One region of the Alkalimonas cellulosilytica genome, then DNA from elsewhere that is predicted to be linked to it. Evidence: riboswitches for the same ligand, from Rfam matches in the RefSeq annotation. Region 1 holds a riboswitch; the other holds the start of a gene.

Region 1 (16,166 bases):
GTTTGACCGCTAGTTGTTTGGCCAATAAGAGTAGTTTGCATGCTGTGAAGTCCGTTGACTGAAACTGGGCTAAAGATAGCATGAAATGGTTACTTACTTCAGCTGCTAAAGATGCATTTCATACATGGAGGAAGCATGGCAATCAGGGACTGGCCAGCTGAAGAGCGGCCCAGAGAAAAGTTGTTGCAACGCGGCGCTACCGCCTTGTCGGATGCCGAATTACTGGCGATCTTTTTACGCACCGGCTTGCCGGGGATGTCGGCGGTGGAGCTGGCGCGCAGCTTACTGGCCGATTTTGGCTCGCTGAAAGCGCTGATGCAGGCACCGCTGCCACGCTTTTGTGAAGGTAAGGGGCTGGGGATGGCCAAGTATGTGCAGCTGCAGGCCGTGATGGAGCTAAGCCAGCGCTGTTTGCAGCAAAGCCTGCAGCACGAAGCCGTCTTTACCGAGCCTTCGTTGGTGAAACGCTATTTAAGCCAGCAGCTGCAGCGCGAGAGCAGAGAAGTCTTTCAGGTGCTGTACCTGGATAACCAGCACCGTTTGCTTAAATCCGAGCCGCTATTTTACGGTACTATTGATGCGTCACCGGTCTATCCGCGGGTGGTGGTGCAGCAGGCATTGAAGTACAATGCTGCTGCGCTGATCCTGGCGCACAATCACCCATCCGGTGTGGCAGAACCGAGCCGGGCGGATCGCAGCATTACCAGCCGGATCCAGCAGGCGCTGCAGCTGGTGGATATCCGGGTGCTCGATCATCTGGTGGTCGGCGATGGCGAGGTGGTGTCCTTTGCCGAGCGGGGTTGGATCTAGCCGGATCCTCACCAGGATCTGCGATCGTATTAAATTGCTGCAAACGAGCGGTTTGCGGATGAATTTGCTTGAATTCGGACCACCTTTCGTGTATAAATTGCGCCCTCTTACGTTTTCAGAGCCGCCTTCCTTGGCCAGAAGGCAGATAAAACGCTCGAGCAAGCAGTTATTTTTTGGAGAGATACGACATGTCTAAAGTATGCCAAGTGACCGGCAAACGACCTATTACTGGTAATAACAGGTCTCATGCCAACAACGCAACCAAGCGCCGTTTCCTGCCGAACCTGCAAACGCACCGTTTCTGGGTTGAAAGTGAAAATCGTTTCGTCAAACTGCGCCTGTCTACCAAAGGCATGCGTATTATTGATAAGAATGGCATCGATTCAGTTTTGGCTGATCTGCGTGCCAAAGGTCTGAAAGTTTAAGGATTACGACGATGCGCGATAAAATTCGTTTAGTATCATCTGCTGGCACTGGTTTCTTCTACACCACCACGAAGAACAAGCGTACCATGCCTGAGAAGATGGAAATCAAAAAGTTTGATCCTAAAGTGCGTAAGCACGTGATTTTCAAAGAAGCGAAAATCAAGTAATCAAACGTTCTGAAAGAACCCGGCCTGGCCGGGTTTTTTTCTGTCTGTAATTTGGTGCTGTTGGCTGAAGTATGGACTGCTGTGGTAGACTTTTCGTCATTCACCATGACGCAGGTTTTTCTCATGCTGCCAAAACTCTCCCGTCGCGCCTGGAACAATGTACTGATTTTTGCTGTGCTGTTGCTGATGTTTTTGCTCTATGGCACACCACAGCGGTTGGCGGATTTAAAGCACCGCAATACCAGCTTACTGGGCGAGCAACAACTGCTGAGCATTGAGTTTGCCAGTGTGCGTATCAGCCGTTCACCGCAAGGTTGGCAGCTGGCGCCGGCCCGGCCGGATCTGCAGCCTTTGGTGGACCGCACCCTGGCCATCTGGCAGCAGCAATTGCTGGCCGGAGGGGAGCGAAGCGTGTCACCCTTACCGGAGCCGTTAACTCAGGCGCAACTGGTGCTGGCTGGACAGGGGGAGCCGATAATCTGGGAACTGTCTTTGTCCGAACAGCAGTTTTATTTGAGCCCTTCCCATCGTCGTCTGTATTATCCCATCAGCGCGGCTGAAGCCGAGTTGTTGTTTCCTGCGGAGTTTCGTTGATGCCTGAATTGCCTGAAGTAGAAGTTTCCTGTCTTGGCATTCGCCCCCATCTGGCAGGGCAAGTGCTGCAGAAGGTGGTGGTACGGCAGCGCCAGCTGCGCTGGCCGATACCGGATGATGTATTGGCACTAAAGGATGAACCCATCCTGGGCGTCACACGCCGCGCCAAGTATTTGCTGATTGAACTGCCACAAGGCAGCATCCTGCTGCATCTTGGCATGTCCGGGCACTTGAAAGTCCTGCCGCAAAGCACACCGGCCGGTAAACATGATCATGTCGACTTTGTGCTCAGCAGTGGTCAACTGCTGCGGCTCAATGATACCCGGCGTTTTGGTGCTGTGCTCTGGCAAACAAAGGAGGAAGCACACCCGATGCTGCAGGCACTTGGCCCAGAGCCCTTAACGGAAGCGTTTGATGCTGAACTGTTGTGGCAGCAGGCACAAAAGCGCAGCAGTGCCATCAAGCTGGTGCTGATGGACAACAAGGTGGTGGTTGGGGTGGGGAATATCTACGCCAATGAAGCCTTGTTCAAAGCGGGTATTTTGCCAAGCCGTCCGGCTAAGTCTTTGTCTGTAGCTGAATGCGAGTGTTTGGTGCAGGAGGTGAAGCAAACTCTGGCGCAAGCCATTGCTCAGGGGGGCACTACCTTGCGCGATTTTAGCCAGTCCGATGGCAAGCCAGGCTATTTTAAGCAAGAGCTGCTGGTGTATGGCCGGGGCAATCAGGCGTGTTTGCGGTGTGGCGAGCTGTTGCAGGAAATACACTTAGGCCAGCGCAGCACGGTGTTTTGCCAGAGTTGTCAGAGCTGAGTTAAAAACGCCGCTTGGCCATAGCGCGGAACTGCCAGCTATCCAGCCCTGGCTCGCTGCGCAGCGGTTTGGCCAAGTCCAGGTGCACCATGGTACCGCGGCTGGAGTATTTGGACAGTAGCCGTACCCCACCCCCTACACCAAACAGCACCTTATCGCTGGCCTCACTGCTTTGCCAGGGATCATCCCAAGCCCGGCCTGCATCGACAAAGCCGGCAAAACCAACATCAAACAACCGTAATATGGACCAGGGCGTGTAGTAACGGTATTCGCCGCTGGCGACCCAAAGTTTCTGGCCCCGTTGAAAGTAAAGTGGGTAGGCCCGCATGCCATTATCACCGCCCAATTGACGCAGCTGATCCCGATACATGTCCCGGCCAAGCTCCAGGTGAAAGCGGGCCGCCAGGCTGCTTTGCTCAGTCAGGTGGTGCACCAATAACCAGTGACTGCTGAGCTCGCTGCGGGAAGGCTCATCGCTCTGCCATTGCTGTTTTATGTGATGCTCTGTCAGCAGCCAGCTGCCTGGTTTGATGGTCCAGTTTTTCTCCAGTCGGCTGCTTAGTTGCCAGCCATTGGCATCAGCACCCAGCCAATCGGTCAGGCGGGCCAGTTGCAGCGTCCATTGCCAGCCAAAATTAATGTCTTCGGTCCGGTTGAACTGATTGATTTGATACAGCTTCTGGTAATCGGACTGCAGCCATTGATACTCCAGCCAGAGTGCGGATAAATCCCGATCAGGCGGTAAGCCATTTTGGGTATCCGCATTGTTGGCAAATTGCTGGTCATGCAGCCGAAAGCCCAGCAGCAGCCGTTGCGCGCTGTAGGTACTGGCATACAAGCTAAAACCAAGATAACTTTGCAGCCAGTGTCGTTTGCTGTCGTAACGATTGCTTTCTTCGCCGCGCTGATACTCTCTGAGCTCCTCTTTATTTTTCTGCACCTCAAAGCCCATAGCCCAGGGCGAGCTAATGCGATAAAAGGGGCGCTCAACCGCGAACAGATAACTTTCCCCATCGGAGTTATCCGCGTACTGCAGCGCGCTGCTCCAGTGACTGCCAAACATATTGGGGGAGGCAAAGCTCAGCAAATAACCGGTTCGTTCACTGTCTTTGGCGTAATCCAGCTGCAACTGATTACCAGTACCCAGCAGGTTGTCTTCGGCGATGCCGATGGAGTATTGAGAGACACCGCCTTCGTGTTTGAAATCAATTTTTGGCAACAAAGACCAGTTGTCCCAGCTTTCTACCAATACATCCACCTGATGCGTTTCGCTGCAGTAGTGGCTGATACTGACTTTGGCTTCGCGCAGATAGCGCCGGCTTCTGAGCAAGCGCTCAGTTTCTTCCAGCTCAGCCAGGCTGAGCCGGTCACCCTCAGCAAACAACAAGTCCTGCCGCAGTGTTTCGTCCCGGGTGATGATGTGGCTGTAGTTGGCAAAGCGATGCAGCCAGAAGGTGCCCGGTTCATCCAAGTCGAACACATTGCTGGCATCAAAATCAATGGAGCGGATACGAATATCGCCCCGCTCAGGCAGAGCATCGGTACTTTCCAGCAGCTGGCAGTCACTGGCCTGCACCGCACTGGCGAGCAGGCAAGCCGCACTCAGCAGTGTCAGCCCTCGCATATTAGCCCCTTGTCAGGCTCAGGGGCTGATATCGGCATCATCACCTGCTTTGTCTGCTTTGGCCGGAACAATGGTAATGGGAAAAGGTGCGCTTTCACTGCCGGCATACAAGGAGCGGTGTGGGAACGGAATTTCAATTCCGGCGGCGTCAAATGCATTTTTTACCTCTTCCTGCAGGCTGTTGCGTAAATCACGGAAGTTTTCCCGCTTGGTCCAAACCGAGAACTGAATGTTCAGGCTGGAGTCGCCAAAGCCATTAAACACAAACAAAGGTGAAGGCTCATCCAGACAAAGCGGATTGGCATCGGCCACAGCTATCAGCAACTCCCGCACCTGTTTGATACTTTCTTTATAGGCGACCCCAATCTGTAAATCAAAGCGTCGGATGGGAAAGCGGGTCAGGTTGGTCATTTGTGATTTGATCAGGCTTTCATTCGGAATACGAACAAACAGATTATCAAAGGTACGCAGTTTGACCGAGAGCAAGTCGATGGACAGCACCTCACCCGTGGTTTCGCCCACCTTAATGACGTCGCCTAACTGAAAAGGCTTTTCGCCGATCAGGAATAAGCCACTAATCAGGTTCGATGCCGACGTTTGTGAGGCAAAACCAATGGCCACGGTCAGTACGCCAGCGGCGCCAAGCAAGACCCCTAAGCTAAAGCCCAGCTCTTTAAGGACCGAGGCCAGAAACAGTGACAATACCAGCCAGTACACCAGACGCTTTAACAGTACCTGGTGATGGGAAGTCATGCCCTTGCTTAAGCGTACGGTGACTCTGGCCAGCAGGTGCGCTGCCAGTAAGCCAGTGAAGAATAGCAGGGCCGCCCGCAGAAAAGTAACGACATGATGGTGTTCCAGCAATTGCAACATAGTGTCCATGAAAAGCTCCGCTTAATCGCTGAAGATACCGGTAAAGGCTCGTACAAAGGCATTTTTCTCAGCTTGCTGGCGTGGTTCGGTAATGCGCTGAGCTGCTTTAATACCAGTCGGTAACTTTCGTTCAATTTTAAGTTTAGCCAGTGGCTGCGTGGCTTCATGCACCAGGGTTACGGCCTCAGTCCAGAGGGTATGATCGCTGCGCTCAAACACCGACAGCAAGGGCACTGGTAAACTGACTTTATCGATACTCAGGATGGTTTTGCATTGATTGCTGATGGTAAGCGGGGTCACTGCACGATGCGGTCGCAGCGGGACTTCATCTAAACTATGACGGGCATGGGTTTTGGCGGCATAACAGAGCTCCCCAACCCGGGTAGAAGGGCCAAACCAGGTGTCCGATAACCGCAAAATAGGCCATTCCTGCAATTGGGTGTCGTTGCCGAGCAACAAGCGTACACAAAGCGGTGTACTGATGTAAAAATTGATGCTTTCACCTGGCGGGATCAAGACTGGCTGGCGGGTTTTTACCACCACGGGTCTGTCCATCAGGCAGGGCTGTAGCCGAAAATCCAACGGGGCTTTACGAAACACATAGCGTTGGAAGGTCAGGCTATCAGGGCGGTCATCAAGTTGCTCCTGCAGCACGCGATGCAGTAACTCTTCATCATTATGACGTTGATGACTGACCAGCCACTCACCAGCGGTGCGTTCCAGGTACAGTGAAAAAGGGCCAATGGCGATGTGCCAGCAGCCTTGCTCGCTCAGCCGCCTTGGTTGCCACCAGTCTGCCAGTGGCAGGGCATCGGTTGCTTGAAGCTCGCTGAGTGCCATCTAGATTCTCCTGAGTGATTTACACTATCTTAGCAAGCTGCTGCCAGAAAAAGAATAGGGTGCTCAACAACTTCAGCAATCAGGTGGTTGTGCTGGTGCCGGATAGGCACTAAAATACACGGGTGTGAATAAACCTTGTGCGGAGCTCATTCCAGCTATGGACGTACCCAGTTGCAGGCGTAGCCTGATGACATATCCAAATTTTCATCGCACCTTTCTGGTAAGCTGATCCTGCCCACTGGCAACCCCTTACCAGATCATACCAATGACGCTGTAAGGGGGCATTATGGAACTGCCGGTTCTGATCAACACCATTCGTCTGGCGCTGGAGTCAGACAGCCTATATGAGCTGCGCGAGCAGTTTGAAGACATTCACCCGGCCGATTTAGCCGCCGCTTTCAGTGAGTTTGAGCCGCAGTCGGTTTGGGAGCTACTATCCACCTTACCTCGCGCAGAGCAGGCAGAAGTCTTCGGCTATTTGCCACCAGAAACTCAGGTCACCTTGGCGATTTCCATCAGCCGACGCAAACTTTCACCCATCATCCGGCAGATGTCATCGGATGAACGGGCCGATTTATTCAATCGTTTAACCGACGAGCAGCAGGAAACTTTGTTGCCTGCGCTGGCACAGGCCGAGCGCGAGGATCTGCGCTTGTTGTCCTCCTATGAGGAAGGCACGGCCGGAGCGGTAATGACGTCCGATTATGCCTCGCTTGCACCCGATTTAACCGTGCGTGAAGCCATTGAAGTGTTGCGTAAAGAGGCACCGGACAAAGAAACCATTTATCAGTCTTATGTGGTGGATAAAGAGCGCCGCTTGATTGGCGTAATTTCGTTAAAAGAGCTGATTCTGGCGCCAGTGTCGATGCAGATCCATGAGCTGATGACCTATGAGCCAATCTTTGGCCAGGTCGATATGCCGCAGGAAGAAGTCTCAGTGCTGATTTCAAAGTACGACTTATTGGCTCTGCCCATCGTGAATCACGACATGCAATTGGTTGGTATCGTCACCTACGATGATGCGATGGACGTGGCGGCCGAAGAAGCCACCGAGGATTTCCACAAAACCGCCACCATCGGTAAGCTGGATAGCAGCGTAAAAGATGCGGCCATTAACTTGTTGTATCGTAAGCGGGTCGGTTGGCTGGTGTTGCTGGTATTTGGCAATTTGTTTTCCGGGGCTGGCATTGCGTACTACGAGGGCACCATCTCCAGTTATCTGGTATTGCTGTTTTTCTTACCACTGCTGATTGCCAGCAGCGGTAATGCCGGTGCCCAGGCCGGTACCCTGATGGTGCGGGCGCTGGCGACCGGTGATGTGGCGCTGAAAGACTGGGGCCGGATGTTGGGGCGTGAAGTAGTAATTTCCACCTTGCTAGGGGTCACCATGGCGCTGGCGGTGGCATCCATCGGCTTCTGGCGAGGTGGCTACGACATAGCGTTGGTGGTAGCGGCTACCATGACGCTAGTGGTCATCGCTGGCAGCCTGATTGGCATGTCGCTGCCGTTTTTGCTCAGCCGCTTTCACATGGACCCGGCTACTGCCAGCGGCCCATTGATTACCTCAATTGCCGATGTCGCTGGTGTGATGATTTATTTCTCCATCGCTACCTGGTATCTGGGGCTGTAGCGCGCTTGCTCTAGCTTATTCGCTTCGGAGCAGCAAAGGGATCACGGCCGGATCGCCATCGTGCGGCGCCGGCTCAAGCCCTAAAATCTCTGTCATCACCTGGTACAAGTCCACCATCCGCACCTGCTCTACCCGGGTCTGATTTTTAAAACTCGGACCATGAGCAATGAGCATGCCTTGCATCGCCGGCTCTTCGTTGTCGTAACCATGGCTGCCACGTGGCTCACGGTAGGTTGGGGCATTGATCATGCCGGGCAGCCAGCTGCGCCGCACCAAAATCCAGTCAATTTCAGCCAGCACATGCAAGGGTGCAATGCGGCGGTGATTCTGGAAGTGAAAACGCTCCGGCATCTCGGATTTACGCAGCAAGCGGGCCTGCGGTGGCAGGTTTGCTTTCAGTTGCTGGTAAATCACTTCTTTTTGGCCGTCTTTCGGGAAAATACTCACCAGTTCGCGGGAGTAGCGCACATAGACTGCTAAGTCCGGGTCAAAGGCCTGATCGATCACAATATGCTGCTCTTGATTCACTTCCGCCATGCCGTGATCTGAGGTGATGATTAAATCGACCTGATCGAGCAGACCCAGTTCGGTCAGTCCCGCCACCAGATAGCCAATCTCCGCATCAATGTCCTGCATAGCCTGACGCACCTGATGGGAGTTGGGGCCATGCATATGGCCCATCGAGTCGACATCGCTAAAATACAGGGTAATGATGCGCGGACGCTCGGCTTCAGGCAATTGAAGCCAGTTCAGTACGGTTTCTACCCGTTGGCGGTTTGGCGTATCGCCATCGTAGGGAAACCAGTAGCTTGGGCGTACGCCTTTAATGGCAGCTTCAGAGCCCGGGAAAAAATAAGTAGCGGCTACCTGGCCCTGGGTTTCTGCCGTGACCCAAATCGGCTCGCCGCCCCACCAGCGGGCATTGCCCACTTCTTCGCTGTTGCTCATGGTAAAGCGGGCATCAAACTCCGGATCGTACATGCCATTATCAATCACGCCATGATTCTCGGGGTGCAGGCCGGTCACCAGCGAGTAGTGATTCGGAAACGTCTTGCTGGGAAATACCGGCTGCAGCGCATCGGCCACCAGGCCAGCCTGGGCCAGCGCATTCAGATGCGGGCTGGGGTAACGCTCCAGATAGCTGGGGTGGCCCCCATCAATCGAGATCAAAATGATGGTAGGCGGGAGTGCACCAGCCGGGCTGGCTGAAGGAATGTTGCTACAGGCGCTTACAAAGAGCAGTACGAACAGTGATAGCAAGTAGTTTTTCAAAACAATATCCAATGGATGCGCCAGGATTCACCCTGGCAAAAAATTCAGTTGGATTGATTTTAGTCGGCTTGGATGAAAGTTGTAAGACAAATGCGTTTAGCCGCTGCTGTTACAGGATTGCCAGCTGGTGCGAAAATCGTTACACTGCCGGCCTACCAGGGGGTGTGCTCGAAAGAGTGCTGAGATGCTAAATGGCGAACCCCAAGAACCTGATCCGGATCATGCCGGCGGAGGGATGGTGTTACTAACTCCTTTTGCGCGGGTGATCCCTTTACCGGAGACCATCATGCGCTGTCGTTATTCCGTTGTTGCCGCTTGTATTCTTGCCTCCTTTGCCACTGTTGCCGAAGAGTCCATTGAACGCCTGGAAGTACAGGGTGATTTTCGTCGTTTGTCGGTGCAGAACATTGCTGGCAGCATTGCCGTGGTATCCGAGCAGGACATGCAACGTAGCTCAGCGCAGCATCTGGACGATGTACTAAGCCAACTGGCCAATATTAACTTTGCCGCCGGTGCATCGCGCGGCCGCTTTGTGCAAATGCGCGGTATTGGTGAGCGCAGCGAGTTTATTGATGTGATCAACCCGTCGGTTGGTGTGCTGATTGATGGCATTGATTACTCCGGTCTTGGCATCAGCAGCATCGCCCATGCCGAGCAACTGGAAGTGTTTCGTGGCCCGGAGGCGACCCGCTTTGGCACCAATGCCATGGCTGGCATGCTGAACCTGACCTCGAAACAGCCGGATTTTCGCCGCGATGGTGCTTTTAGTGCCACGGTGGCGAATTACCACAGCTGGCAGCTGAGCGGTATGGTAAGCGACGCTGTCAGTGACCAAGTCGCTTTTAGTCTAACAGCGGACAAACAAGTCTCTGATGGCTTTATCGAAAATGCGCACCTGAACCGCAAAGACACCAACGACATCGATGAGCTGACTGTCCGTGGCCGGCTGCTGTATCGTCACAGTGACCAATTGCAGTGGCAACTGATTGCACATGCCATTGAGCAGAACAATGGTTACGATGCCTTTTCGCTCGATAGAAACCGTACTACCTTATCGGATGAACCTGGTAAAGATAAGCTCAGCAGCAAGGCGCTGGCACTGCGCTCGGATTACAGTGGTTTTGCCGGTGTTGATCTGATGTGGCAGCTCAGCTGGCTGTCGGCTGACTCGGACTACAGTTTTGATGAAGACTGGGCTTTTGTGGGTATCCGGCCAGGCTGGGAATATTCTGCTTTTGACCGTTATCAGCGCTCCCGCGAGCAGTGGACCATGGATTATCGCCTGGTATCGGATGAGCAGGGGCGCATCGCCAACAACACCGACTGGGTGCTCGGCTTTTACGTCAGTGGCCGGGAGCTGGATTTGCAGCGGGTACGCCGCTCGGGAACAAGGTTTCGTGCCTTTGACAATACGCTACAACGCGATAATGTCGCTGTGTACGCAGACACCAGCACGTCACTTTCCGAGCAAACCACCCTGGTGGTGGGTGGCCGGGTAGAGCGCTACCAAGATGACTACCGCGACAGTGGCAATCTTGCAATCAATCAGCGGCACACCATGTGGGGCGGTAAGCTCAGCCTGAACTTCCAGGCCAGTGAGCAGGCGATGATTTATACTTTGTTGTCCCGTGGTTACAAGGTGGGCGGCGTGAATGGTGAAGCGTTATCCAGAGCTGGCGATGATGGCCTGGAAGCCTTGCTGAAACAGGCGACATTTAAGCCAGAAACACTGGTGAATGCCGAGTTTGGTGTCAAAGGCGCGGCCATTGATGGCAGCCTGGTGACCAGAGTGGCAGTGTTTCATATGTGGCGGGACGACATGCAGGTGAAGGGTTGGTTGAACCCGGATCTGGGCCCGGAGTTTGCCGGCTTTATCGACAATGCCGGCCGTGGCCGCAATTACGGTATTGAGATGGAAAACCGTGTGGTGCTGCACCCAAGCTTTACGTTGCATGTCAATGCCGGGGTGCTTAAATCCAAGCTGGGCCCCTATGTCACCCAAAGCGGCCTGGATATGACCGGGCGGGATCAGGCGCATGCGCCGCGCTTTACTTATCAGCTGGCAGGTGACTGGTTCCTGACCGAGCAGCTGACACTGCAGGCCAGTGTGCAAGGCAAGAGCGGCTTCTATTACTCCGATGGTCACAACGCCCGCTCAACCAGCTCAGAGCTGGTTAATCTTCGTCTAAGCTATCAGTTGGAGCAGTGGCACTTTGCGATTTGGTCGCGCAATGCACTGGATAAAGACCGGGCCGTGCGAGGATTTTACTTTGGCAATGATCCACGCGATGAATACGCGCCCCACACTTATGAGCAATGGGGTGAGCCACGCCGCTTTGGCGTGACCGCCAGTTACCAATTCTAAACCGGATACTCAGGAGGCAATGATGCAACTGTCGGTTGAAATCAGCAAGTACCCACTGGCCGATGACTACATTGGCCCTATCAAGGCGTTTATTACCGAGCTGCAACAAGAACCAGAGCTGCACATCATTACCAACACCATGAGCACGCAAATTTTTGGTGAGTACGATGCGGTAATGGCGGCATTGCAGCGCTGCATGAAATGGTCGTTTGAGCGCTATGGCAAGCTGGTGTTTGTCTGCAAGTTTATCCCGGGTGATCTGCGACCATGATGGCGGCTTTGCAGCAGTTCTGGCAAGAGTGGCAATTGTTGACCAGCCTGGAGCTGGTCGCCATGCTACTGGCTCTGGCCTATCTGCTGCTGGCGATGCGTCATAGTTTGTGGTGCTGGCCGGCAGCGCTGGTGAGTACTTTGATCTACACCTACGTGATGTGGCAGCATCAGCTGTACTCCGAAACGCTGTTGCAGCTGTATTATGCCGCTATGGCAGTGTATGGGCTGGTGCACTGGCAGCAGCTGCAGCAACAATTGCAGCAGCCAGAAACCGTCAAACCCGTGATTGAGTGGGGCTTGCGTCAGCATCTGGGCTGGATCAGTATCGCCATCGGCAGCGGTTTGGCACTGGGCTATTACATGGCCAACTATACCCAGGCGGATTTTGCCTGGCTGGATGCGCAAACCACCACTTTTAGCATCATGACCACGGTGCTGGTGGTGCGCAAAGTGTTGTCGAATTGGTTGTATTGGGTGGTGATCGATGCGGTTTGCATCTATGTTTATTTCCAGAAAGGCCTGTACTTCACCACTGGCCTCTTTGTACTCTACACCTTCTTGGCAGTGATAGGATACCTGGCATGGCGCAGCCATTACCGGCAACAACAACATACCAGCGGGCAGGTGCTGCAGCCGGCCTGACCGATGATGAGGCAGCGCAGCGCATCCGGCAGCTTTGTTTGCATCTGGAGTTTTTTGCCAGTCATCCACCGATTGCGATGAAGCCGCTGTCGCAAGGCAGTACCAACTTAAGTTATTGGGTCAAAACCAAGCGTGGTGAATACGTGGTTCGCCATTATGCGCCTGATGTAACCGGCGTTTGTCGTCAGCAAGAGCTGCGTTGCCAGCATGCCGCTGCGGTTGCGGATCTTGCTCCGCCACCACTATGCCTGAACAACCATCAACAGGTGTTGATTTCGGAATACTTGCCCAATGGCCAGCCTTTGGCGTTATCGGCATCGTTATTGCCGGCGATGGCGCAGCAGCTGGTGCACCTGCATCGGTTGCAAGTCCAAACCCCGGTGTTGCAACCTGGTCGCTATCTGCTCGAACTGAGAACCCATGTCAAAGCCTGTTGGAGCGCGACTGATGAAGCATTGTTTAGTGCTTGCAGACAGGTGGTCGCAGCATTTGAAAAGATGCCGCAGGATATCGTGTTGTGTCATCTGGACTTGCATGCCGGCAACCTGCTGTGGCAACAGCAGCGGATCTGGTTGCTGGACTTTGAATATGCTCAGTTGGCGGACAGTAGTCTTGATATGGCGTCGGTACTGGAAAGTTTCTCGCTGGATGACATGCAAAGCGGTCAGCTGATGCAGCTGTACTACCAGCAACGGAATGCGGGTTTAACAGCGACCTGCTGGCAGGAAAAAGTAGCGGCGGCCAGAGTACTGTATCAGGGATTTTGCTGGCTGTGGTACCTTGCCTTACCGCAAGGGGCTCCTCAGGCGATACAGCACCAACAGCGCTTGCAGTGGTTACTTCAACAGGGGCAGACTGCGATCGGCCCCGGCTAAGCTAAAGGCCACCTAAGCGCTCGGCCAACACTTTATAACGCTCAACGTCTTCTTTTTTGAACAAAGGTTTGCCTTGCTCATCTTTCTCGCTGGTGACCAGTAGATTTTCTCGTGCCAGCCGCTCCACCCGGATGCTTTGCACTCCCAGAAATTCGGCGACTTCATCCACACTCATCAGGCTCATGTTGTTATCCTTGCTTATTTTAGTGTCGTTTGTGCTTAGTAAAGCCTAAAACGACCTATTTGTGAATTAAATTTTTACTGACGGCTGTAACAACTGCTTACACCTGAAACAGGCGTAGGGATGGCGTATTGGCAGCAGGCATGATAATTTTTTGCTGGTACAGCATAAGGACAGCAGCAATGAAACTATTAACCACCTTACTTTGTGTTCCACTGAGTCTGAGTATGGCCGTGATGGCCGAGAGCAAGCCGGCACCGGTCGCGGAGCAGCGACCTTTTACCGTCAGTTCCCCTCACGGTGATCGGGTCGACCCTTACTACTGGCTGCGGGATGACTCGCGCAGCAGCCCGGAAGTGATCGCCTATCTGGAAGCTGAAAATGCGTATGCTCTGGCACACCAGGCGTCCTATGCTGGCTTGGTGGAGCAATTGACTGAAGAATTGATTGGCCGCCTGCAGCAGGATGACAGCTCAGTGCCTTTTGTGATGGGGGATTATCAGTACAGCACCCGCTTTGAAACGGGCAAAGAATATCCGATTTATGTACGGACCCCTGTTGCCGGTGGCGAAGAGCAAATTTTGTTGGATGTGAATGTGCTGGCCGAGGGACAGGATTATTTTCAAGTCGCCAACTGGTCGGTCAGTCCCGATCAGCAGAAGCTGGCTTACCTCGAGGACACTACCGGACGCCGTCAGTATCAGCTGCGGGTAAAAGACTTGACTACCGGCGCTCTGCTGGATGACACCATGACAGGGCTTTCTTCATCCCTGGCCTGGAGTGCCGATAGCCAGCAGCTGTTTGTGGTGGAAAATGATCCTGTGACGCTGCTAAGCACTAAGGTGTATCGGCATAAATTGGGAAGCCCGGTCAGTGAGCGTGCCCTGGTGTATCAGGAACATGACAACAGCTTTTTTATGGGGGTTGGTAACACCCGGGATCGTCACTTTGTGGTCATTGGCGTCAGCAGCACGGTTTCGAATGAAGTACGGGTACTGGATGCCAGCAAACCGGATGGCGACTTTCAGTTGATTGCTCCGCGTCAGCGCGATTTTAAATACTCGGTTGACCACCTGAATGGCCGTTGGATTATCAACACCGACTGGAATGCACCCAATTACCGTCTGATGACGGTTGCGCACGACAAGATTGGCAATCGTGAGCACTGGCAAGAGCTGATTGCGCATGATGAGCAGGTTTTTTTGCAAAGCTTTATCGCCTTTGAAAAGTATTTGGCCATTAATGAGCGCAGTGACGGTTTGCGTCGCATCCGTCTGGTGAATTGGGAAGACATGAATCAGCAACAGTTTCTGGCATCGGATGAGCCCAGTTATGTGATGGGCTTTTCGGTGAACCCGGAGCAAAATCAGCAGTGGCTGCGTTATACCTACACCTCTTTGACCACCCCAGCCAGTGTCTATGAAGTGCATATGCAAACTGGTGAGCGGCGACTGTTGAAGCAGGATGAAGTGTTGGGTGGTTTCGAGCAGGCCAATTACGTCACTGAGCGGGTCTGGGTACCGGTGGGCGATGGGGTGAAAGTACCGGTCAGTTTACTGTATCGCAAAGGGTTTGAACGTGATGGTTCCGCACCTTTATACCAGTATGCCTATGGCTCCTACGGAATTTCGATGGATCCTTTCTTTCGCTCCGGTATTTTATCGTTAGTCGACCGTGGCTTTGTCTATGCGATTGCCCATATCCGTGGTGGGCAGGAGATGGGCCGCCATTGGTACGAAGACGGCAAGTTGCTTAATAAAGTGAATACCTTTACAGATTTCATCGCTGTGACGGACTACCTGGTCGAGCATAAGTACGCAGCGCCGGATACCGTGATTGGCATGGGGGGCAGTGCAGGTGGCTTGTTGATGGGCGCCGTGGCTAATATGGCTCCGGAAAAGTACCTTGGGTTGGTAGCGCATGTGCCTTTCGTCGACGTGGTCACTACCATGCTGGATGAAAGCCTGCCTCTGACCACCAATGAGTACGATGAGTGGGGCAACCCAAATGATAAAGCCTATTACGACTACATGCTGTCCTATTCGCCTTATGATCAGGTGCGGGAGCAGGCCTATCCGGCTTTGTTTGTCACCACCGGCTTTCATGACTCCCAGGTGCAGTATTTTGAACCGGCCAAGTGGGTAGCCAGGTTACGTACCGTCAATACCTCGAATCAACCCATTCTGTTTCGTACCACAATGGAAGCCGGACATGGTGGTCGTTCAGGTCGGTTTGCCCGCCTGGGCCAGGTGGCTGAAGAGTATGGTTTTGTACTGGACTTAGTGCAGCAGGCTCAGTCAGCCCGCGATTAACTCAGTGACTTGCCGGGGCTAGCAACAAGCCCCGGCAAGGTTTTCAGTTTCTGGTTAGGTTTCCTCGAAACCGCTTCGAATAAGCTGCTCCACTGCCTGCAATGCCTGTTCGGCATCCTCTCCTTCGGCGACAATCTCCAACAATTTTCCTTTGCTGCTTGCCAGCATCAATAAGGCCAGCACACTGCTGGCATCAGCAGATTTGCCGTCCTGAATTAAGGCGATCTTGCTTTGAAACTGCTGGCACAGTTGTGCCAGCTTAGCGGCCGGGCGGGCATGCAGACCAAGTGGATTGACGATAGTGACTTTGGTGCTACATTTTATGGCCATGGTGTCGTACCAGTTCGCGATGGCGGATTTGAATGTCGCTGCGCTGTTCACGCAGCAAGTCGGCCAATTGTTCGGCGATAAACACTGAGCGGTGTTGGCCTCCGGTGCAACCAATGGCAATGGTCAGGTAACTGCGGTTGTTTT
Region 2 (16,166 bases), on a different contig from region 1:
TCTGGCCAATGCTGGCGACGCTTTAGGGCGGCTCGGGCATAAGGGTTGCGTTTATAGAGCCTTACCATGCTCAACGCTTTCATGCTGGCCAGCATGCTGGGGGTAAAGAGTACCGGTTCCAGCAGGATCACCTGGTGAAAGAGCTCAGGGTGACTGGCATTGTTCAGTGCTGTTAGCACGCCACCAAAGCTGTGGCCAAGAGCGATATGGGGTACCCCCGGATAGAGGTGGCGATGTGCCAGCCAGGCCTGACGAGCCAATTCTGCGCTTTCGTTCCAGCCGATAAAAGCACCGCCATGATCACTGTCGCCATGGCCCTGGGCATCGGATAAAAACAAGTCATAGTCTGTGGCCAGTTGCTGCAGCATTGGCTGATACATCCGGCTGCAAAAACCATTGCCATGCAATACATGCAGCACTGGTTTGCCACGCGGAGCGCTGTGATAGCCCCGCAGGGTAAAGCCATAGTGGGTATGAAAAGACCAGGGGAGAAGTTCCACCAGCATTGTCCCTGTTGCACATAAGATGTGCGGCAAGATGCCAGTTTTCGCATCCTGCCGCAAGTCAGATTCAGACTTTTTCCTTATTGGCGGTTTGCTCTGCTGTGCGTTTCGCCGCGACTTCGAACAACCGGCTTTGCTCCTGTTCGAGAGCTTCAATCTGAGCATGATCGGCATCGGTCAGCTCATCTTTGGCCAGGATTTCCTCTATTTTTTCTTGCAGTGCTTCGTATTTTTCCCGGTCAAAGCCAACCCGGGAGTCGGTCATGGCCTGCATCATCCGGCTCAGGTAATCGACCTCTAAGGGGGCTTCCTCGGCAATTCTGCCATCCGGTCTGTAGGTCAGGCTTAAGCTGTCCGCTTGTTTGGCTGGTTGGCTAAGGGTCACCCGGTCGGGCTCTGGTATCGGCGTTGGCAGCAAATCCGGCACTGGCTGGGGTTGGATATCTGGCTTTATACCGTTCTCTGGTTGCTTGATGGGCAATGGCTGGACATTGGCTTTGCCTTCGAGCAGGCGTTGTTTCAGCGTCTGGTATTCACGACTATCGATGTTGGGGGGGATCAGCATGCTGATGGCTCCTCATGGTATTACTGCAATGGAAAGATGACTGCATGTAAACCAGAGGTTATGCAAAGGCTGCGCCATGCTTGACGCTACTTTATAGCAAAGGGATACTGAGAGCTGCAAAGCAACCAGCAGCTATCTAGCGGCAATAGGCTGCCGCTTTAAGGCTTGAGTTTGCCGCTGCTGCGATAAAGCCAAAGCCCGCAGCTCACCAAAGCAATGGTCAGGCCGCCTAGTGCCATGACTTCAGGCAGAATATCCCCCAAGCTGGCACCAAGCTGGTTAATGCCAACAAAACCATGAATACCAGCAGTGGAAGGCAGCAGCCAACGCAGATAATACAGGGCAGTTGGCAGGGCCTCTGCCGGCCAGCTGTAGCCGGAGATAAACAACATCGGTACAGCGCTGACCAGCAGCAGTTGCAGGCCCCGTTCGCGGCTTTGAAACAACCGTCCAAGCAGCAGAGCGAAAGCCGCGATGCATAACGAGAACAGCAGACAAAATACAATTAAATGCAGTAAGGCACCCAACTGGGCGTACTGCTGCAACCGCAAAGCCACCAGGAAAAAATACAGCGAGTTCAACAACCCAATACTGCTGAAGGTGAGCAGCATACCGCTGTATGCGCGCCAGCCAGTGGGGAGCTGTTTCAGTTCGGCTTGGCGCCCCAGCAGCAAGGTAACCCCTATCAACAGTGTCTGCTGGATCACCAGCACCATTACTGCGGGCACAATCGAGTGGCCATAACCACCGTTCGGATTAAACAGAGCGCGACTATGCAATTGCAGGGGTTGCAGGCTATCCATGGCTTGCGTTGGAGCAAAGCCTGAACTTTGCAACTTATGCAAACCGATGCCGGCGCCCATGGTCATGGCAGCTTCACTGGCATTCATCAGTGCTTTGCTGCCAGCCAGCAAATAGCCGCCATGGCTGGCTACCTGCACCTGAGCCGTGCGGCCTGCCAGAATTTCCTGATGAAATCCAGGTGGGATAATAATCAACGCCATCACGTCACCCTGCCAGAGTGCCGATTGGATAGTGGCAGGATCATTGCTGATCTGCCGAAGCTCCAGATTTGGCGCCGCCAGCAATAAACGCTGCAGTGTGCGGGAGGAGGCACTCTGATCCTGATCAACCAGGATGGCTGGTACCGCCTCGACCTGCTCATAGTGGTAAGGCAAAGGGTAGAAAAAAGAGTAAATCAGTCCGGCAACGAACAACAACAAGATGGCCCCTTTGTCCTGAAATATCAGTTGCCAGGTACGCTGACTATGCTGCCAGATACTCATCAACGTGCTCCCCAGTTTTCTGGTTTAAAGCCAGAGCGCTTGAGTAACACCAAGCCGGCGATGCTGGCGAATACCAGCATGGATAGCAGGATAAGCCAGGGGGTTTTTACCGCCATAACAGGGGCTGCAGCTAACCATTGTTGATTGTAGATCTTTAACCAGTGCGTCAGCGGCAAGATACTGGCCCAGTACTGAGCCAGCTCCGGCATAGCCACCAGCGGAAAGGCTTGCCCAGAGTAGGCAAAAGCCGGGGCGCTGTAAAAGCCTGCCAGGCTGAGCGCCATCCGAAAGTTGCGGGTAAGGGCAACCAGTAGAACCCCTACGGCCATAGCCGCTGCATTCATTAACACAAAACTCAGCCAGATACCAAGGGGCGAGCCGGTATAGCTATGTGGCACCAGCTGCTGGAAAAACCAAACATAACCAGCACCATACAGGCAAAGTATCGACCAATAAGGCAGCAGCTTGCTGCACAGCGCCAGCACTACCGAACCGTTGGCCGTATCCAGCCAATCCTGAGCAGTGCCGTCTCTCAGCTCCCGGCCGATAGCCGACACCGTCAGCACCATCGCAAGAATTTGAAATAAAGCCGGGATCAGGGTTGCAGCTAAAAAGACCTCGTAATTAGGGCCTTCATTGTACAAAGGGGTTGCCAGCACCTGCACTGGCATGACGGTGGCAACACTGGCGTCGGTAAAAACACCAAGTCGCTGCAGACGTTCAGCACTGATGGCGGCCCCTGCGGTGCCTATCGCTTGCTGGATGCCTCGTTGCAGGGTCGAAGCATAGGTGGTGTATTGGCTATTTAGTTGTAACACCAGCTCGGCAGACTGGCCTTGATACACGGTATTCTGCAGGTCCTTGGGCAGGATCAGCAGGCCATAGACTTTTCGTTTACGCAGAGCATCGACTGCGATGCTGCTGTCGTCGGCGCTTAGTGTCACAGCCACACCTGGAGCGGCATCCACCAAACGGATGAGCTGACGAGACAAAGGGCTGCGATCCTGATCCAAGACTGCAATGGGCAACTGCTCCGGCTGTCCGGCAGAAAAAATCCACCAGACAAACAGGCACAGTGCCGGTAGCAACCAAAAGGTTAAAACATGATCGCCTTTGTCCTGTTGCAGGTGAGTAAGCTCCCGCCGCAGGCTACGTCGAAAAACCGACATCAGTCCTCCAGCGCCAGAATCACGGTCATACCTGCCCGTAGCTGAGGTAGTGATTGCTCTGTCTGGACTGGCCGTGCTTCCAGTTGGAAGGTTTTCAAATCGTAACCGGGGGTGCCGCGAACCTGCTTCCAACTGGCAAAAGATGGCAGCGCATTGAGCTTGCTCACCCGAAAGCGCAGAGTTTGACGCAGTGCCGGTACCCTGGCATCAAAGGTAGTGCCGGGCACCAGTGCATTCAGTTTGTCTTCGCGAATGTTAAACACCACCCAGACATCGGTTGGATCAACCAGCGTGATGATCGGGTATCCAGCCGGGGCCAGTTCGCCTGGCTGAATCACAATGCTGGCCACTTCACCAGCCACAGGGGCTAACATCCTGGTTTCCTGCCGATAGGCTTCCACTTCCGCCACGGCCGCGGCAGCACGGCGGTTTTGTGCCTGCACTGCCCGTAGTTGTTCTTCCCGGGCACCGGACGCGGCCATGGTGTAGCGTGCTTCAGCTGCATTGGCCTGATCGAGACTGGCCTGCCACTTTGCCTGGGTTTCTTCCAGTTGCTGCTGCGATACCAGGCCTTCTGCATGCAGGTTGCGCATCCGGTTTAAGGTGGACTGGTACAGGTTTTGTTGCACCATAGCGCGCTGCCAGTCGAGCCGCGCCATTTCAATTTCTTCACTGCGCAGGCCGGCCTCCGCCTCATCCTGCAAGGCTTGGGTAGCCGCTTCCGCTGCTTCTGCTTGCGCCAGCTTGGCAGTCAGCTCCGGACTATCCAGCTCAAACAATAACTGACCGGCTTCTACCCGCTCACCTTCTTCTACATGCAACCGGAGGATACGCCCGGGGATTTTACTGGCCAGACGGATTTCACGAACTTCTACATTGCCATGCAACAGTTCTGGCTGTGGTTTGGGCCAAATCCACCAGAATAAAACCAGCAGCAAGCAAAGCGCAGCAATGGCAACGACAATTTTTTTGATGGGCATAAGGCTTCCTCAGAAAGCAGGGCAGCTTTGTTGCTGCATTAAGGTTGGCAGCCAGCTTGTTATCCGCTCTGGCTGACCACTTAGCTGGGTTAACTGCGCCAGGGCGCTGCTGTATTGAAAAGCGGCTTGCAGGGCCTGCACCTCAGCCGCGGCTTGTTTGAGACGGGCATCCGTTACGTCCAGCGAGGTGGTCATCCCTTGCTCAAAGGCATGTTGTTGCAGCCTGGCATGTTCTCGGGCCAGCTGCAGATCCTGCTGCAGCAGTTCAAATTGCTCCAGATGCAGCAGCACAGTACGATAACTGCTTTCCACCGCCAGTTGTATATCGGCATCGGCCTGCTGATGGCTATAAGCCAACTGCTGTTGGCGGCTATGCACCACATTGGCGCTGGCTCGCCGATCGACTGGTGTGGTGAAGTGATAGCGCATGCCGATGCCAATACTCCAGTCCGGCTCAGTCAAGGGTGTGGCAGAGCGGTTTACATCATAACTAGCGACCAGAAACATTTCTGGCAGCCGCTTGCCTTGCTCAATACGCAGTTGTTGTTTTAATTGCTGATCTTTAGCCAGCAATTGTTGAAATACAGGATTATGCCGTTTAGCCTGGCTGACAAACCAGTCTACAGGCTTGGTGAGTGGTACCGGCTGAGGCAAAGGCGTGCTCAGGCAGCCGAGCTCATTCAGTTGCAGCAGGTTTTGCAGTGCTGCCCGTACATCACTCAGTTGACGTTGGGCCATGACTGCTTCACGCCTGGCTTCGGCATGAGCAACCTCTGCCTGCATCCGGTTCAGTCGGGTAATCAGGCCTTCTTGTTCAAAACGCTTGGCTTTATGGACATGAGCCTCCAAGGTTTGCAGCGCTTGCTGCCTTACCTGTACCACTTGCTGCATCATCTGGCTGGAAAAGTACAAGTCAAACAAGCGTTTTAGCTGCGACAGCTGCAGCTGCCGTTGCTCTGCTTCGGCTTCGGTAACTCTGGCACCTGCCTGTTGCCGGGCCGCGTCGGTGCGACCACCGGTGTACAGAGGCCATAACAGGTTCAGTTGTGAGCGAATGCCGCTGCGAAATACGTCCAGTTCAGCGGGCTGGTTGATGACGGGTATGTCAAAAGTTACTTCTTTTTCATAAGCAATGCCAGCAACGGTAATACTTAATTGAGGCAGGTCCAGGCTATTAAGAGCACGTTGTTGTGCTTGCCAGGCATCGACATCGGCTTGCTGTGCCTGCATCATAGGGTTCGATGCCAGGCGTTTTTCGGCATCTGCCAGGCTCAGCGGCATCGCGTTTAGACTTACAGGCAGCAGCAATAAGATACTGGACCAACGGGTTAAAGAAGAGCGCAGTTGCATGAATGCCTCTTTAGAGTAAAAGCTCTATTTATTCTAGGTCAGTTGCCTGCCCACTGCAACCGTTCACAGCAAGCGGTTCTATTTTGTACCAAATAGCTTATCGCCCGCATCCCCCAAACCAGGCAGAATATAGCCCTGCTCATTCAGTTTTTCATCAATGGCGGCGGTAAAAAGCTCAATATCCGGATGGGCTGTCGAAAGCGCAGCTATACCCTCCGGCGCTGCAACCAGTACCAGTGCCTTGATGTGTTTACAGCCATGCTGTTTTAACAGATCAATGGTCGCGATCATTGAACCACCGGTGGCCAGCATTAGATCAACGATAATCGCCAACCGCTGCTCAATATCGGGTGCCAGTTTCTGGAAGTAGGGGACAGGCTGCAGGCTGTCTTCGTCGCGGTAGATGCCAACCACACTGATACGGGCGCTGGGTAAGTGCTCGAGTACGCCATCCATCATGCCTAAACCCGCACGCAAAATAGGCACCACCGTAACTTTTTTGCCTTGAATTTGCCGGACTGGGATGGTGCCACACCATCCTTCAATACTGGTTTCCTCCAGCGGTAAATCGGTGGTGGCTTCGTAGGTCAGTAAGCTGCCTATTTCCCTGGCCAGCTCGCGAAACTGTTTGGTACTGATATCGGCTGCGCGCAGCAAGCCCATTTTGTGTTGGATCAGCGGGTGTTTCACTTCAACCAGCTTCATGCTATCTCCCTCTGTTTTCAATATAATTTTTAGCTTAGCACCGCATGGTAGTGTTCTACCTGGCAACTTTGGCAAAGTTGTGCGGATTGCTTTAGCGCCATCTTTACGTTAGTTTAACCAATCTTTAGAAGGATAGACGAGAATCGTATGTTAAAAAAATCTTTGTTACTGGCTGCATTGCTTTGTTGTGCTCCTTTAAAAGCGGAACCTGTGTATCAACTGCTGGATGTGATGGGCGGCAAAGAGCAGATGTCGCAAATGCAGGAGCAGATGGTGCAGATGATGGCAGGCTCCAATCCGGTACTGGCACAGTATGAGGGAGTATTGGTGGAGTGGACCCGGACCTACATGACCTGGGAGCAAATGCGCGAGCCGATGGCAGCCATTTATAAAAAACACTTTACCAATGAAGAGTTATCGGAGTTGGTGGAGTTTTACCAGAGCCCGGTTGGCGCGAAAAGCATCAACCTGATGCCACAATTATTTGCCGAAGGTGCCCAAATCGGCATGGAGCTGGCGCAACGGCATCAACCAGAGCTGTTGCAAATGCTGCAGGCAGCTGGGCTGGACCTGGGTAATTGATGGTTTAGCTTAAGACCTGTTGATTATTGTGGTGCATCATTCATCCAACTGGCATTGATCGCACAGAGATCCAGCTGGCTAGATCTGGAGCCAGCTGAGATGTTTTAATTCGGGTCACTGCTCAAGCAATTTGGATTCTTTGGTGTTTGAACAGGTAGAGTAAACCAGAAAATACTGCCATGATTGTGAGGCTGATAGCCTATTTCGCCCCCCAATGCTTCGGTTAGTTGTTTGCAAATTGCCAGGCCCAAGCCGCTGCCTTCGTACTCACGATTAGCTGAATTATTTTGTTGCCGAAACTTACTGAATAATAGAGGAATAAAATCTTCTGCTATGCCCGGTCCACAATCAATAATACTTACTTTGACGCTTGCAGGCTGTGCTTCCAGAGTGATCCTCACGATACTTTTGGCAGGTGAAAACTTTTTGGCATTACTTAGTAAGTTATTCAGGATTTGAAACAAACGCGCTTTATCCACTACCACATCAATGTCTGGTATATCAGTTAACAACTCAATCCGGATATGTTTATCGGCTAAATAAAACTGATGTTCATTGATTGCCTGTCGTAACAACGGCATTAGCTTTACCGTTTGCAACTGCAAATGAATCTGGCCTGTTTCAAGGTTTGAAAAATCGAGGATGTCATTAATCAATGCCTGTAATCGCTCTCCATTTTTTAGCATAATTACGGACATCTTTTGTGCTTGAGCCGACAATACCGATTTTTTATCATTCATCAAGAGTTTTAATGCGCCCTGCATTGCTGTTAAAGGTGTTCGCAGTTCATGGCTTACCGTAGCCACGAAGTTATCCTGCAGCATCTGGTACTGCTTACGTTTTTGAATATCAGTAATAATAAGGATGTAACTCAGTTCAGCATCTGCCGATATATGCTCTACTTTTCTCAGTTGCACTTGCACATCCAGCTGGGCGTCTGATTTTACACGTAGTTTGGTTTCAAAATCCTGAGCTATTTTCAAACGGTCTTCATCAGAGCCGTTGCCTGGAAAATTTTTTTCATCCGTTGCAAAAATATCTCTCAAAGCTAAAGGTATATCTAACCAAGCTTCAATTGGTTGATGAATCAATACGTGCTGGTTTGTTTGAAACATTGTTTCGGCACCAACGTTTGCAAAGACAATACTGCCATCAGCTCCCAAAGCCAGAATAGCTACATCTTTTACCCCGTCCAGAACAGTTTGTAACACTTGCCTCTCTGTTTCAGCTTTTACAGCAAAGGCATGCATTTGCTGACGGCTCTTTACTAGTTGTTGTTCAAATTCGGCACGATGTTTTGCAGGGAATAAGACCCAGCGTCGACATGGCTGCCCCTCAAAGCTGCCTAAGCTGGCGTTGACCAACATCGGGAGTACGGTTTTATTTTTCCCCAGAAAATCCAGGTATAATTCATTGATCACAGTATCTTTTAGCAACATCGGCAATACATGCGTTAATAGAAAAATCTGTGCCGATCGAGGTAATAATTGCTCAAGCTTTAAAAGAGATTCAGTCTCCGTGATGCCTTGAATAGCCTGCGCTGCTTGATTAGCAAACAGAAGTTCATTTTGCAGGTTAGTGATAAGTACTGCACATGGTAATTGATTTAGTCCATCTATCTCGCTCACGGAATAAATTCCGTCGTCAAAAAGCGCTCGATTGCTTCGATAACTAAACTTGGATGGCTCATATGCGCGGCATGTCCTGAAACATCGAGGAGCTGGAATTGGCTATTTGAGATTTGTTGCTGCACAAATTTGCCAACCACGATGCTCGCCAAAGCATCAACTTTGTGTTGCAGGATCAACGTGGGCACTTGCAACCGGGCAAAATCTGCTCTGTTATCTGCAAAAAAAGTGGCCTCTGCAAACTGTCTGGTAATAACGGGATCAGTGGAACAAAAACTCTCGGATAGTTGGCCGGTAATGGTGGGATCTGCTTCAGCACCAGCCACCACTGGCGCTAGATAACTGGCCCATCCTAAATAATTTTGGTCCATTAAACTGAGCAACCCTTCCAGATCCTGACGTTCAAAACCGCCTTTATAATCAGGTGGCATATTCAGAAAACAGGGTGAGGGGCCTAACATCACCATTGCTTTAAACAAGCCCGGCCGTTGATTGGCAGCGAGGACACCTATGCTGCAACTTACCGAGTGACCAATAAAAATTACATCCTGCGTTAAATTCAGGGCATCGCAAATATCCAGTACATCCTGAGCATAACCATCTAAAGTGGCATAGCGGGAAAAGCGATAAGCGCTGATATCAGACTGGCCACTACCAACATAGTCAAACAAGATTTGTTTACTGCGGTGTTCAAATGCCGGTGTTACTTGGTGCCACATAGCCTGACTACAGCCGAAACCATGGGCATAGATAATCGTGGGGTGTTCAACGGAACCACTCAGCTGCACATTATTTCGCTTCAAAATATCCATGATCTGCTCCTGATATGCTGCATGGGATATCTAAATCTTCAGAGGAAAATTTGAATTTAGCTGACCACTGAAAATACATAATTTTTCAAATAATCTTAGCAGTTCAGGTCGCTACTTTGTAAAAAATCAATAAATCAACTCAATGAAAGCTTATGGGCGGCTGTCATTTGGATCCTTTGCGATGTAATCATGGGAAAAACTGACGCCCCAAGTAAGGCTCCCAGTCTTTTAATACTGGCGCTAGCCCCAGTTGTTGTAAGCGTTGTTGGTAGACTTTGGGGCTGCGGTTGTCGTCAATGCTAAATTGCTCCAGTGCTTCAGGATCCACTGCATAACCACCGGGGCGGGTGCTGGAGCCGGCACTGCTGCTGGTGATGGCGATGGGCACCAGTTGATCGCGCAGCTCGGCCCGCTCGCGGGTGGATAAACTGATCTCCAGGCTGGGCGACAGCAACCGAAAGGCGCAGACCAGCTGCACCAGATGTTTATCACTAAGCGGGTGGGGCACCTCGATGCCACCGCTGCATGGTCGGATCCTGGGGACCGACAGTGAATAACGGCTTTGCCAGTACAGCTGCTGCAGGTACAGTAAGTGCATCGCCAAAAAAGTGGCATCGGTGCGCCAGTCGGACAGACCAAACAGCACTCCAAGCCCAATTTTATCAAGGCCGGCTTTACCCAGCCGGTCCGGGCAATCCAGCCGCCACTCTATATCGGCCTTTTGACCTTTCAGGTGATAACGTTGATAAGCAGCTTGCTGATAGGTTTCCTGATACACCATCACTGCATCGACTCCCAGCTGGCGCAGTTCACGGTAGTCGGCTTCAGGCAAGGGCTGCACTTCCAGCATCAGGCTACTAAAATAGCGCCGGACCACAGGCAATACCTGCCGGAAGTAGGGCATGCCCACTTTGCGCTCGTGTTCGCCGGTGACTATCAGTACCTGATCAATCCCTAACTTGCGCAGTGCCTGGCACTCTATCTCAACTTCTTCTGCAGTAAGCACCCGGCGTTTTACTTTTTGGCTCATGGAAAAGCCGCAGTAACTGCATTCATTGGCACAGAGGTTGGATAAATACAATGGTGCAAACAGTTGCTGGGTGCAGCCAAAACGTTGTCGTGTCAGTTGCTGGGCTTTGGCTGCCATTGCCGGCAGCAGGGGTTCGGCCGCGGGCGATAGCAATGCCTGAAAGTCGTGCAGGCTAAGCCGGGCTTTGTTGAGTGCCTGTTTAGCCTGTGCCAGTGTGTAGCTGCGGCTTTGAAGCAGCTGGTGCTCCCAGCTTTGCTGCTGCCAAAGCTCAAAGAAGCCGGCCGTCATAAGGTCTCCAAAAAGCGGGTCAGCGGGCTGGATGCCTGCGCCTGGGTACAAGCGACTGCCAGACCGCTTTGCCTGGCATGGACACCGGCCTGACAAGCCAGTCGAAAGCTGGTTGCCATCGCCACGGGATCAGCCGCACTGGCAATGGCGGTATTGACCAGCACGGCACTGGCACCCAGCTCCAATGCCTGACAGGCATGGGATGGTGCGCCCAGCCCGGCATCAATAATGACCGGCACGCCGGCCTGCTCAATAATAATTTCCAGCATCGCCTGTGTCTGCAAGCCCTGATTGGAGCCAATTGGCGCACCCAATGGCATCACGGCAGCGCAGCCTGCCTCTTCTAACCGTTTGCAGAGTACCGGATCGGCCGGGCAGTAGGGCAATACCACAAAACCGCGCTTTACCAGTTCCTGAGCAGCTTGCAGGGTCTCAATCGGATCCGGCAGCAAATAGCGCGGATCCGGGTGAATTTCCAGTTTCAGCCAGTGGGTACCAAGTGCTTCCCGTGCCAGTTCGGCAGCAAAGATAGCCTCGCTGGCGTTTTTAGCGCCAGAGGTATTGGGCAGTAGCCGAACGCCGAGCTGTTGCAGGGGCGCCAGGATATCATCGGTTTGATGCTGCAGATCCAGCCGTTTCATTGCCAAAGTGACCAGTTCAGTCCCTGATGCCTTGACTGCTGCTATCAATTGCCCGGCACTGGCAAACTTGCCGGTTCCCAGCAGCAAAGCACTGTCTAATTGCACGCCATCCAGGGTAAGCATCTTAGCCTCCGGTTACGATTTGAAAAGCGGCCACCTGATCCTCAGGCGCAAGAAAGGTGCTGGCCCATGCTCCTTTGGCAATAACGGTGTGATTCACCGCCAGTGCCAGCCCATTAGGGTTCAGTGCCAGTTGCTCCACCAGCTGCAGTAAGCTGCAAGGCTCAGCAACCTGTTTTGGTTGCTGATTAACGGTGATATGCATAATGCTGCTCCCATAACTGTTTAAAGTGGCGCAGGCTGGCGGCGGGCTGCTCTGCTTTGGTAATGGCGCTGACCATGGCTACGCCATGCACCTTGCAGGCACAGACTTTGGCAAAGCTGTGCTGATCAATACCGCCAATAGCCACCGTTGGAGTGCCATCGCACAAAGGGACAGATAAAGCCAGCTTGCGCAGACCTTGTGGCTGGGATGGCATCTGTTTGGTTTGGGTTGGAAAGACATGGCCCAAAGCGACATAGGACGGGCGCAATTGCAAGGCGCTGGCCAGCTCAAAAGGGCCATGGCTGGATATGCCCAGCCGAAGCCCGGCATGCTGAATTGCTGCCAAGTCTGCCTGGGCAACATCTTGCTGGCCTAAATGCACACCGTATGCACCATGCTCAATGGCCAGTTGCCAGTGATCATTGATAAAGAGCCGTACCTGAAATTTGCGGCACAGCGCGACAGCTTCAGCAATTTCAGCGCTTATTTCTGCGGCACTGCCGAGCTTGATCCTCAGTTGGATGCAGCCCGGCTGCTCCGGTAGCAACTGTTGCAGCAGCTCGATGGAGTCCACCACCGGATAGATACCAAGCGGTTGGCTGATACCGGCAAAAGGCTCTGCCGGTGCTTTTGGCCAGTTGGCACGGGTAACTCGTGGCAGGTCACTTTGCCTGCTGGGCCAGCCTGGCTTCGCCAGGGTACCGGGGCCTGCGCCGGTGGCATAGCCTTGCTCCAGTGCCGCCTGTAAATACGCCCGGGCCAACACCAGCGCATCATCCAGCGGGTAACCATGCGCCAAGACAGCAGCCAGGGCACTGGCCAGGGTGCAGCCGGTACCGTGTTGATGTGGCGTATGCAGCCGTTTGCTGCTAAAAGAACTGACATCACTATGCTGGTAAAGCAGGTCTGTTACTTCTGATGACTGGCTGGCATGGCCGCCTTTCACCAGTACAGACGAAGCCCCCAGTGCTTGCAGCAGTGCGACCTGCTCATTGATGCTGTGATGAGGCCGGCCACTGAGCAAGCCCAGTTCCGGTAGATTGGGGGTTAACACATCAATCATTGGTAGCAAGGCCCGCCAGGCATCCAGCAGGGGCTCATTGTGCCAGTGTTGACCTGCACTGCTGCCAAGCACTGGATCGGCCACCACCAGTACCGGGTGCTGTTGTTTGTACTGCTGCAGCCAGTCGGCCAGCTGCCAAATCATTTCAGCTGTTGGCAGCAAACCTATTTTAATCGTCCGCGCTGGTAAGTCACTGTTCAAGGCGTCCAGCTGAGCCTGTAACATTTTATTTGAAACCGGCTCCAGCGCCTGCACAGCAAGCGAGTTCTGCGCTGTAATGGCGGTGATAGCGGTGCAGGCATGACAGCCAAGATCCTGCAAAGTCAGCACATCGGCCTGGATGCCTGCGCCACCCCCGGAGTCTGAGGCAGCAATGCTCCAGACCAGGGGTTTAGCCGGCTGCAGTGCTGCTGCCGGCTGAGGACGGGCTAACGAAGTATTAGCTGCTTGCATCGGCCAACTCCGTGGTGCTGCTTTGACTTGCGGACTCTTCTGCAATTTGTTGATTCAGTCGCATCGAGCAGAATTTAGGCCCACACATGGAGCAGAACTCTTCGCTGTCCGCCCCTTCGTGACCCAGCGTTTCATCGTGGTAGGCTTTGGCCGTGAAGGGATCCAGTGCCAGGTTGTATTGATCGACCCAGCGAAACTCATAGCGGGCCTTGGATAGGGCATTATCCCGCAGTTGCGCCGCCGGGTGGCCTTTGGCCAGGTCGGCGGCATGGGCAGCAATGGTGTAGGCAATCAAGCCTTGCTTGACGTCTTCCTTGTTCGGCAAGCCCAGATGCTCTTTGGGCGTGACGTAGCAGAGCATGGCGCAGCCATACCAGCCAATCATCGCAGCCCCGATGCCGGACGTGATATGGTCGTAGCCAGGGGCGATGTCGGTGGTCAGCGGCCCTAAGGTATAAAAAGGTGCCTCATGGCAGTGCTTGAGCTGCTCGGTCATGTTTTCTTCAATCAGCTGCATCGGCACATGGCCCGGGCCTTCAATCATCACCTGCACATCGTAGCGCCAGGCGATTTGGGTCAGCTCACCCAGGGTACGAAGCTCGGCAAACTGGGCTTCGTCGTTGGCATCGGCAATGCTGCCAGGGCGCAGGCCATCGCCAAGCGACAGCGAAATATCGTAGGCCGCACACAGCTGACAGATCTCTTCGAAATGCTCGTACAAAAAACTTTGCCGGTTAAAGATGCGGCACCACTGCGCCATGATGGCGCCACCGCGCGAGACGATACCAGTGACCCGGTTGGCGGTCAGGCCAACGTATTCTTTGAGCACACCGGCATGAATGGTGAAGTAATCCACTCCTTGCTCGGCCTGCTCCAGCAGGGTGTCTTTAAACACCTGCCAGCTCAGCTGACTGACATCGCCTTTGACTTTTTCCAGCGCCTGATAAATCGGTACTGTGCCAATCGGTACCGGGCTGTTGCGCAAAATCCAGTCGCGGGTTTGGTGAATACGCCGGCCGGTGGAGAGATCCATCACCGTATCGGCACCCCAACGGGTGGCCCAGACCAGCTTTTCAACTTCTTCTTCAATGCTGGAGGTGACCGAGGAATTGCCGATATTGGCGTTGACTTTCACTTTGAAGTTGCGGCCAATGATCATTGGCTCGGCTTCCGGGTGATTGATGTTGGCCGGAATAATGGCCCTGCCTGCAGCGACTTCCTGCCGCACAAACTCCGCAGTTATCACCTTGGGCGTGCGGGCGCCAAAACTGTTGCCGCTGTGCCGGCGCATGCCATCATCCTGTGCTTGTTCTGAGCGGCCCATGTTCTCGCGCAAGGCAATAAACTCCATCTCCGGCGTGATAATACCGGCTCTGGCGTAGTGCAACTGGGTCACTGTTTTGCCGGCTTTGGCGCGCAATGGCTGATGCGAAAATTCGGTGTGCCATTCATCCAGCGCAATTTCCTGGTAAGGCGGTACCGGAGAAGCTTCCACATCCGCGCGCTCTGTGATCCAATCCAGCCGGAGCTTAGGCAGTCCTTTCAATACATCCAGCTTTTGCTCAGGATCGCCATAAGGGCCGGAGCTGTCGTACACATTGAGCGGTGGGTTGTCGCTTAAGCTGCCATCTTTGTGTTTGGTCGGATGCAGTTGGATAGAACGGACCGGCACCTTGATATCCGGGCGTTCGCCCTGTAAATACCGCCGAACTGAGTTGGGAAAGGTTTCGCCCTGCAACTGACGAATATAAGCCTGGGCGCGGGCGCGTAATTCGCGCTTGGATACTGGGGTTGAATTCTCTGACATAGCAAGCTCCTTGGTTCCGATAACGGTTGAGGTTGCTTGTCTGGAGTGGGTGAACAAAGGCGGGGCAGTGGGCCGATAATTCCACAGCATGCACCTGGCGCAGCCGATGGGGTCCAAAACGACTGGACGAGGCGGCGCATCTTGTTCCCTTCGCAGGTATTAGCCTGAATCAGGTTCCACGGATCTCGCATCAGCGATCTCAGCTCTTTCGATTGCATGGCAATCGTCAGGGCACTCCGACAAGTGGTTGTTAGTATACGTAGAGCAAAAGTGAATGCAAGGGGCTTGCTTTTTATTCGTGTTGTCATAAGGTTAGTAAGTGCTTTTTGGGCAGTCTGCCATGAAGCCATACTGAAACAATAACAACAGAAGGAATTACGGATGAATCAGGTTTTATTCTTTGATTCGATGCTCACACCTAAAATTATCACCTTTGTTTATTGGCTGCTATTGGTTGGGGTTGTTCTGAGTGGCCTGGGGACTATGTTTACCACCAGCTTCTTTGCTGGTTTGGGTATTCTGATTTTTGGTGCCATCGGGGTACGGATTTGGTGTGAATTATTAATTGTACTGTTTAAAATTCACGAAAATCTGCGCAAACTGGCAGAGAAAGATCAACCGCTGTAATGGTCTGAGGCAGCGGGGTCAGACCTCGCTGCCATCTTCAAAAGCAACTCTGAACTACAACTGCTCTGCGTAATGGTACAAAGCTTTTAAAATCCGCATCGCCCGCTCATCGTGCTGATGCTGTTGTGCCGCCAACTCCAGTTGCTGATGAAAAGCCTCCAGTGTCAGTGGCGGATCATCCAGCCCATCGGTTAAACGATCCACACAATACTGCTGCCATTGCAGCATGTCTTGTTCATTTAAGCTGGCCGGATAGTTACGCGCCCGGTAGCGAAACAGCAATTGATTCAGGCGATCATCGCTGAACAGCGGGGCTTGCACCTCCAGCTGCTGCGGGCTGAGCTGATGCAGT

What was found. A riboswitch is a leader RNA that binds a small molecule or an ion and turns the genes downstream of it on or off. The one in region 1 is predicted to bind thiamine pyrophosphate.
Region 2: another riboswitch for thiamine pyrophosphate. It lies ahead of thiC (phosphomethylpyrimidine synthase ThiC); the one in region 1 lies ahead of QWY20_RS10110 (TonB-dependent receptor).

The regions. Positions count from the first base shown of each region.
Region 1 is NZ_JAUHLI010000009.1:18,631-34,796, forward strand. It holds gene coaBC (bifunctional phosphopantothenoylcysteine decarboxylase/phosphopantothenate--cysteine ligase CoaBC) at 1-41, opposite strand, end outside; gene radC (RadC family protein) at 136-810, shown strand; gene rpmB (50S ribosomal protein L28) at 999-1,235, shown strand; gene rpmG (50S ribosomal protein L33) at 1,247-1,402, shown strand; gene QWY20_RS10075 (hypothetical protein) at 1,526-1,996, shown strand; gene mutM (bifunctional DNA-formamidopyrimidine glycosylase/DNA-(apurinic or apyrimidinic site) lyase) at 1,996-2,805, shown strand; gene QWY20_RS10085 (BamA/TamA family outer membrane protein) at 2,807-4,429, opposite strand; gene QWY20_RS10090 (mechanosensitive ion channel family protein) at 4,448-5,311, opposite strand; gene QWY20_RS10095 (hypothetical protein) at 5,324-6,142, opposite strand; gene mgtE (magnesium transporter) at 6,429-7,772, shown strand; gene QWY20_RS10105 (alkaline phosphatase family protein) at 7,788-9,044, opposite strand; TPP riboswitch at 9,193-9,297, shown strand; gene QWY20_RS10110 (TonB-dependent receptor) at 9,280-11,409, shown strand; gene QWY20_RS10115 (hypothetical protein) at 11,432-11,680, shown strand; gene pnuC (nicotinamide riboside transporter PnuC) at 11,677-12,324, shown strand; gene QWY20_RS10125 (phosphotransferase) at 12,264-13,199, shown strand; gene QWY20_RS10130 (helix-turn-helix domain-containing protein) at 13,201-13,383, opposite strand; gene QWY20_RS10135 (S9 family peptidase) at 13,563-15,692, shown strand; gene QWY20_RS10140 (HPr family phosphocarrier protein) at 15,747-16,022, opposite strand; gene rapZ (RNase adapter RapZ) at 16,006-16,166, opposite strand, start outside.
Region 2 is NZ_JAUHLI010000006.1:195,654-211,819, forward strand. It holds gene QWY20_RS07880 (alpha/beta fold hydrolase) at 1-500, opposite strand, end outside; gene QWY20_RS07885 (hypothetical protein) at 571-1,068, opposite strand; gene QWY20_RS07890 (ABC transporter permease) at 1,227-2,354, opposite strand; gene QWY20_RS07895 (ABC transporter permease) at 2,354-3,523, opposite strand; gene QWY20_RS07900 (HlyD family secretion protein) at 3,523-4,503, opposite strand; gene QWY20_RS07905 (TolC family protein) at 4,513-5,853, opposite strand; gene upp (uracil phosphoribosyltransferase) at 5,932-6,558, opposite strand; gene QWY20_RS07915 (DUF2059 domain-containing protein) at 6,706-7,140, shown strand; gene QWY20_RS07920 (ATP-binding protein) at 7,245-8,768, opposite strand; gene QWY20_RS07925 (alpha/beta fold hydrolase) at 8,765-9,580, opposite strand; gene thiH (2-iminoacetate synthase ThiH) at 9,768-10,898, opposite strand; gene QWY20_RS07935 (thiazole synthase) at 10,895-11,662, opposite strand; gene thiS (sulfur carrier protein ThiS) at 11,664-11,864, opposite strand; gene thiE (thiamine phosphate synthase) at 11,848-13,380, opposite strand; gene thiC (phosphomethylpyrimidine synthase ThiC) at 13,367-15,187, opposite strand; TPP riboswitch at 15,316-15,436, opposite strand; gene QWY20_RS07955 (DUF4282 domain-containing protein) at 15,569-15,814, shown strand; gene sbcB (exodeoxyribonuclease I) at 15,869-16,166, opposite strand, start outside.